Regions from separate parts of the Streptomyces sp. NPDC032721 genome, predicted to be linked through region 1. Evidence: riboswitches for the same ligand, from Rfam matches in the RefSeq annotation. Region 1 holds a riboswitch; the other holds the start of a gene.
What was found. A riboswitch is a leader RNA that binds a small molecule or an ion and turns the genes downstream of it on or off. The one in region 1 is predicted to bind S-adenosylmethionine.

Region 1 (3,398 bases):
GAGGGAACCGGTCTCGTCGTCGAGCGTGTACGAGACCGGTCCTCGGTTGGACGCGACGAGGATCCGGGGGGCGGGGATGCTGGTCGGGGGAGGCGGGGAATCCGGGGCAGTCATGTGGCGAAACCTAGCCCGTCCCGGTTTCCCTCAAACGTGGCCGAGGGCCCGCTCCGCCGGGATCGCCCTACGCCGCGTGGCGGGCCGCGTACTCCCGGATCTCGCGCATCGGCGGCCGCTCCTCCGTGTCCACAGGGTGTGTACGGGGCACGAAGGTGCCGTCCTGCCGCTCGAACTGGGTGAGTGACGGGCGGATCAAGTGGCCTCGGGAGAGCCGGAGTTGGGCCGTACGGTAGATGGAGGCGGCCATCCGGCCCAGGGCCTGGCCGTCCTGGTGGCGGTGTTTGCGGACGCCCACGTCGACCTGGGCGAGGGCATTGAGGCCGACGGTGTGCAGCGAGTCGATGAGCAGGCCGAGCTCGACCCCGTACCCGACGGGGAAGGGCAGCCGCTCCAGGAGGCTGCGGCGGGCCGCGTACTCGCCGCCCAACGGCTGTACGAATCCGGCCAGTTGGGGCCAGTGGAGGTTGAGCAGGGGGCGCGCCATCAGCTCGGTGACCCGGCCGCCCTGGCCCGCCGCCGCGCCCAGCGGACGGTCGTAGGTGGCCTTCACGAACTGGACGTCCGGCTCGGTCAGCAGCGGGCCGACGATCCCGGACACGAACGAGGAGTCGAAGTCCACCAGGTCCGCGTCCACGAAGCACACCACGTCACCCCGTGTGACCAGCAGTGACCGCCACAGCACCTCGCCCTTGCCGGGTACCGCGGGGAGGCGCGGGAGGACGTCGTCCCGGTGGACCACCCGGGCGCCCGCCCCGGCCGCCGCCCGCGCCGTGCCGTCGGTCGAGCCGGAGTCGATCACCACCAGTTCGTCCACCAGGGGGACGCCCCCGCCCCCGGCCTCCGGGCCCATCAGGTCCCGTCGGATATCGGCCACGATCCGGCCGACCGTCGCCTCCTCGTTCAGGGCGGGCAGGACGACGCTGACACTCTGGGCGCGGGCCGCCTTCGCGGCGAGCAGCCGGTCCAGCGGGCGGTCGGCGGCGGTCCAGGACCGCGTGCCCAGCCAGCGCTCCACCTCTTCCAGCACGCCCGTCACTCCCGACTCTGTGATCCATCTCGCGGTCCGGACGGCTGTCTCAAGCGCCCGGGGGTTCGGTTACAGTCTTGAACAACGCGGACGACCGTCGCATGTCGGGGTCGGTGCCGCGCACAAATACCCGGGCCGCTCACGCGGGCGCCCGGAGTCATAGCGCTCATCCAGAGGGACAGAGGGAAACGGCCCGTTGAAGTCCCGGCAACCCCCCGACCGACCGCGAGGTCAGGTCCGGAAGGTGCCAATTCCGTCTCGTGGCGAAAGCCGTCACGGGGAAGATGAGGAAGGACCTCGCCATCATGGCTGTGCAGACCACCGCAACCACCACCTCCGTGGACCTCGGCCCCGCCGCCGCGCTGTCCTGCCGCGAGTGCGGCGAGCGTTTCGCGCTCGGCCCGATCTTCGCCTGCGAGCTGTGTTTCGGCCCGCTGGAAGTCGCGTACGACCTGCCCCTGGGCGACCCCGAAGCGCTGCGCAAGCAGATCGAAGCGGGCCCGCAGAACATCTGGCGCTACGCGCCGCTGCTGCCCGTCCCCGCCGACGTCGCCGACAAGCCCAACATCGCCCCCGGCTGGACCAAGCTGGTCAAGGCCGACAACCTCGCGCGTGAACTCGGCGTCGAGCCGGGCAAGTTGTTCGTCAAGGACGACTCCGGCAACCCGACGCACTCCTTCAAGGACCGCGTCGTCGCGCAGGCCCTGGAGGCCGCCCGCGCCTTCGGGTTCACCACGCTCTCCTGCTCCTCGACCGGCAACCTCGCGGGCGCCGTCGGCGCCGCGGCGGCCCGGGCCGGCTTCCGCTCCTGCGTGTTCATCCCGCACGACCTGGAGCAGGGCAAGGTCGTCTCTGCCGCCGTCTACGGTGGCGAGCTCGTCGCCATCGAGGGCAACTACGACGACGTGAACCGCTTCTGCTCCGAGCTCATCGGCGACCCGCTGGGCGAGGGCTGGGGCTTCGTCAACGTGAACCTGCGGCCGTACTACGGCGAGGGATCCAAGACGCTGGCGTACGAGATCTGCGAGCAGCTCGGCTGGCAGCTGCCCGACCAGCTCGTCATCCCGATCGCCTCGGGCTCCCAGCTCACGAAGATCGACAAGGGCCTCCAGGAGCTGATCAAGCTCGGCCTGGTCGAGGACAAGCCCTACAAGATCTTCGGCGCCCAGGCGGAAGGCTGCTCGCCGGTGTCCGTGGCCTTCAAGGCCGGCACGGACGTGGTGCGCCCGCAGAAGCCGAACACCATCGCCAAGTCGCTGGCCATCGGCAACCCGGCGGACGGCCCGTACGTCCTGGACATCGCCCGCCGGACCGGTGGCGCGGTGGAGGACGTGAACGACGAGCAGGTCGTCGAGGCGGTCAAGCTGCTCGCGCGCACCGAGGGCATCTTCGCGGAGACCGCGGGCGGTGTGACGGTGGGCGTCACGAAGAAGCTGATCGAGAACGGCCTCATCGACCCGGCCCTGACCACCGTGGTGCTCAACACCGGCGACGGCCTGAAGACCCTCGACGCGGTGGCCCCGACCACGGGTCCGACCGCGACCATCCGGCCGAACCTGGACGCGTTCCGCGACGCCGGCCTGGCACGCTGAATCACCCCCGTAACGGAAGGCAGAAACACCATGAGCGTCAAGGTCCGCATCCCCACCATCCTCCGTACGTACACGGGCGGTGAGTCCGAGGTCGCCGCCGAGGGCGCGACCCTCGCGGAGGTCATCGCCGACCTGGAGAAGAACCACACCGGCATCGCCGCCCGCGTCCTGGACGACCAGGGCAAGCTGCGCCGCTTCGTGAACGTCTACGTGAACGACGACGACGTGCGCTTCGAGAGCGGCCTGGAGACGGCCACTCCGGACGGCGCCGGCATCTCGATCATCCCGGCCGTCGCCGGCGGCTGAGAACCGCTTCCGCGGAAGCGCACAGGGGGCGGGAGACCGTCCCCAACGCGCCCCTCGTTAACCCAAGTTGCCCCCTCCGCTCACAAGCGGAGGGGGCAATTCTGCATGGTTGAAAGAGGTAGAGTAGGGGAAGCCCCTCCGCTCGCCCGTGCCCCGTGCATATGAGAACGCGACAAGATGGGGCTTGCGAGTTCGAGCCTTTTGTTGCCGAATCGCACATTATGTCCGGCCCGACTTGCCCTGGAATCCGGGCAGTTGACCGTTCCGGCCTTTCGAGCCTGCCCAGAATTCTCGTCCAATTGACCTGTTGCAGAGGGCAGTTGGGCGGATACATTCAGCCGCGGTCGACGCGCTAC
Region 2 (3,398 bases), on a different contig from region 1:
ACTGCGCACCGTTCTCGACGAGCTCCTTGACGGCCGTCACGAACCGCTCCACGTGCTCGTCCGGGGTGCCCGCGCCGAAGCTCACCCGGATGGCGTTGAGGGAGCGCTCGCCCGGCTCGGCCTCGGGGGCGCCGCACTCGCCCGGGTCCTGCGGGTCGCTGCCGAGCAGGGTGCGCACCAGCGGGTGGGCGCAGAAGAGCCCGTCGCGGACGCCGATCCCGTACTCGGCGGAGAGCGCGGCCGCGAAGTGCGAGCTGTTCCAGCCGTCGACCACGAAGGAGATGACACCGACGCGCGGGGCGTCGTCGCCGAAGAGCGACAGGACCTTCACCGCCGGAACCTCGGCCAGCCCCTCGCGCACCTTCCGCACCAGCGACTGCTCCCGCTCGACCAGCGAGTCGAAGCCGGCCTCGGTGAGCGCCTTGCAGGCGGAGGCGATGGAGTAGACGCCGATGACGTTGGGCGAACCGGCCTCGTGGCGGGCTGCGGTGGTGTGCCACTCCACGTCCACGCCGCCGTCGGTGCGCCGCGCGACCTTCTTCGAGGCGCCGCCACCGGCCAGGTACGGCTCGGCGTCCTGGAGCCAGTCGGCCCGCCCGGCGAGCACGCCCGAGCCGAACGGCGCGTACAGCTTGTGCCCGGAGAAGGCGACCCAGTCGACGTCCAACTCCTTTACGGAGACGGGGTGGTGGGGCGCGAGCTGCGCCGCGTCCAGCACGATCCGGGCACCGTGGGCGTGCGCGGCGGCGGCCAGCTCGCGCACCGGCCAGATCTCACCGGTGACGTTGGAGGCACCCGTCACACACACCAGCGCGGGCCCGTACGGGTCCCGGTCGGCGAGCGCCCGCTCCAGCGTCTCGACGGCCTGGGCGGGGGTGCGCGGCGCGTTCAGGTAGGTGACCCTGGCGTCCTGCCAGGGCAGCAGCGACGCGTGGTGCTCGGTCTCGAAGACGAACACCTGGCAGTCGGCGGACAGCACGGCGGAGAGCAGGTTCAGCGAGTCGGTCGTCGACCGGGTGAAGACCACCTGGTCCTCGTCCCGGCAGTCGAGGAACTCGTGGACGGTCCTGCGGCTGTTCTCGAACAGGTCCGTGGACAGCTGCGACAGGTACCCGGCGCCCCGGTGCACGCTGCCGTAGTACGGGGCGTACGCCGCCACGTCGTCCCACACCCGCTGGAGCGCCGGGGCGCTCGCCGCGTAGTCGAGGGCCGCGTACGTGACCTCGCCGCCGGTCACCAGCGGCACGGCCACGTCCCGGCCGAGGACGGGCAGCGGCGCCGCGCAGCAGGGGTCGGCGGACTCGGCGGAGGAGGAGTCGGAAGCGACGGAGGAGGTGGCGGCGACGGGCGATGCGGACATGGCGAAACTCCTGGCAGGACAAGGCGGAATGGCTTCAGTGATGCCCGCACCTCAACTGACGAGGGCTCAATTGCCCTGTCGGGTACGGGAGTTGCCTCGACACACAGCCGTGGTCCGGCGGCGCGGAGGTGAAGGTGGAACGGGGCCGACCGGCCCTATCGCATTCGCTTGCTCACGAGACTGCTCCCTTGAGGACCAGGACCCCAGGGGCGCGCCACTCCGAAAGGAGTGCGCAGGGGTCCGCGCTTGCCGTAGACCTCGCTGCCTACGACCTGGTCTTCACCCGGGGCACCCCGCCACGGACGGAGGGTTGCCGGACAGCGGGCCGGGGCCGTAGTCGCTGTCACTCATGACCTGTCCAGCATCCTGCCACACGATCAACGAATGGCAAGAGCGCAGTCCGCGTATCGAGACATCCGGACTGCGCTCTGCGTCACACATCGAGAAACATCGGGCGGGATTCAGGCGTTGCTGGCCGCCACCCACCGCTCCAGCGCCCGCTGCGCGTTCCCGGAGTCGAGGGACTCGCGGGCCTGCTCGATCCCGCCGGCGATCTGCTCGTTCAGCGATCCCGCCCCGGGGTTGAGAGCTACCAGGGCGGCCGCCGTGTTCAGCAGTACGGCGTCCCGCACCGGCCCCTTCTCCCCCGCCAGCAGCCTGCGGGCGACCTCCGCGTTGTACGAGGCGTCCGCGCCGCGCAGCGCCTCCACGGGCACGATCTCCAGGCCGACGTCCCGGGGGTCGAAGGCCTCCTCGCGCACGGCACCGTCCCGTACGACCCACACCCGCGAGGTCGCGGTGGTGGTCAGTTCGTCGAGACCGTCGTCCCCGCGGAAGACGAGCGCGGAGTTGCCCCGCGCGGCCAGCACGCCGGCCACGATCGGCGCCATCCGCACGTCGGCGACCCCGACCGCCTGGGCGCGCACCTGCGCCGGGTTGGTGAGCGGGCCGAGGATGTTGAAGGTGGTCTGCGCGCCGAGCTCCTTGCGGGCCTTGGCGGCGTACCTGAGCGCCGGGTGGAACTTCACCGCGAAGCAGAAGGTGATGCCCGCCTCTTCGGCGACCTGGGCCACCCGCGCGGGCGTCAGGTCCAGATTGACGCCCAGCTTCTCCAGCACGTCCGAGGAGCCGCTGGCGGAGGACGCGGCCCGGTTGCCGTGCTTGACGACCTTGGCGCCCGTACCGGCGATGACGATCGCGGACATGGTGGAGATGTTCACCGTCTTGGCGAGGTCGCCGCCGGTGCCGACGATGTCGACGCTCGGGCCGGGTACCTCGATGGTGCGGGCGTGCGTGTACATCGCCCGTACCAGACCGGTCACTTCGTCGACCGTCTCGCCCTTGGCGCGCAGTGCGACCGCGAAACCGGCGATCTGGGCGTCGGTCGCCTCGCCGCTCATGATGCGGTCCATGGCCCAGGCGGTGTCGTCCGAGCCGAGGTGCTCGCCGCGCAGCAGGGCGTTGAGGATGCCCGGCCAGCTACGGGCCGCCACGCTGTCGCCGCCAACCGGGGTCACAACGTTCATGGTCCGCTCCAGGGTCCACGTGCCGCTAAGGGCAGCCGATAAGGGATGCCCCCCACCCTATCCAGCCCCGGTGACAGCGATGAGCCCCGTCCGGTGTACGGACGGGGCTCATGCTGTGGCGAACAGTGCGGCCGGTTCAGCTCACCGGACCGGCCTCAAGGTGATCAGTGGTGGCCGTGGCCGCTGGTGATCTCCTTGTACTCCTCGGCGGTGGGCTTGGCGATCTGGTTGCCCTCGCCGTACATGCCCTTGCTGAGCTTGGCGCGCAGCTTCTGGGCGGCGCCCACCTTGCGCTCGACGCCGTTCTCGTCCACCTCGGGACCGATCTCGGCCGGCGCGTACTGCTCGTGCGCCGTGAGCGTGTGCAGCTGGCTCTGGTTCAGCGGCTCGTGCACCTCGATGAACTCACCGTGCGGCAGCCGCTTGATGATGCCGGACTCGCGTCCGTGCAGCACCTTCTCGGCGTCCCTGCGCTGGAGACCCAGGCAGATCCGCTTGGTGACGATGAACGC

Region 2: it holds a riboswitch for S-adenosylmethionine, as region 1 does, so the genes downstream of both, ACZ5PB_RS15210 (aminotransferase class V-fold PLP-dependent enzyme) here and thrC (threonine synthase) in region 1, are expected to answer to the same signal.

The regions. Positions count from the first base shown of each region.
Region 1 is NZ_JBVIMX010000024.1:125,476-128,873, forward strand. It holds gene ACZ5PB_RS37025 (alpha,alpha-trehalose-phosphate synthase (UDP-forming)) at 1-114, opposite strand, end outside; gene ACZ5PB_RS37030 (glucosyl-3-phosphoglycerate synthase) at 182-1,144, opposite strand; SAM riboswitch class I at 1,308-1,435, shown strand; gene thrC (threonine synthase) at 1,450-2,736, shown strand; gene ACZ5PB_RS37040 (MoaD/ThiS family protein) at 2,767-3,042, shown strand.
Region 2 is NZ_JBVIMX010000006.1:234,637-238,034, reverse strand. It holds gene ACZ5PB_RS15210 (aminotransferase class V-fold PLP-dependent enzyme) at 1-1,360, opposite strand, end outside; SAM riboswitch class IV at 1,598-1,715, opposite strand; gene trpD (anthranilate phosphoribosyltransferase) at 1,822-2,886, opposite strand; gene qcrB (cytochrome bc1 complex cytochrome b subunit) at 3,051-3,398, opposite strand, start outside.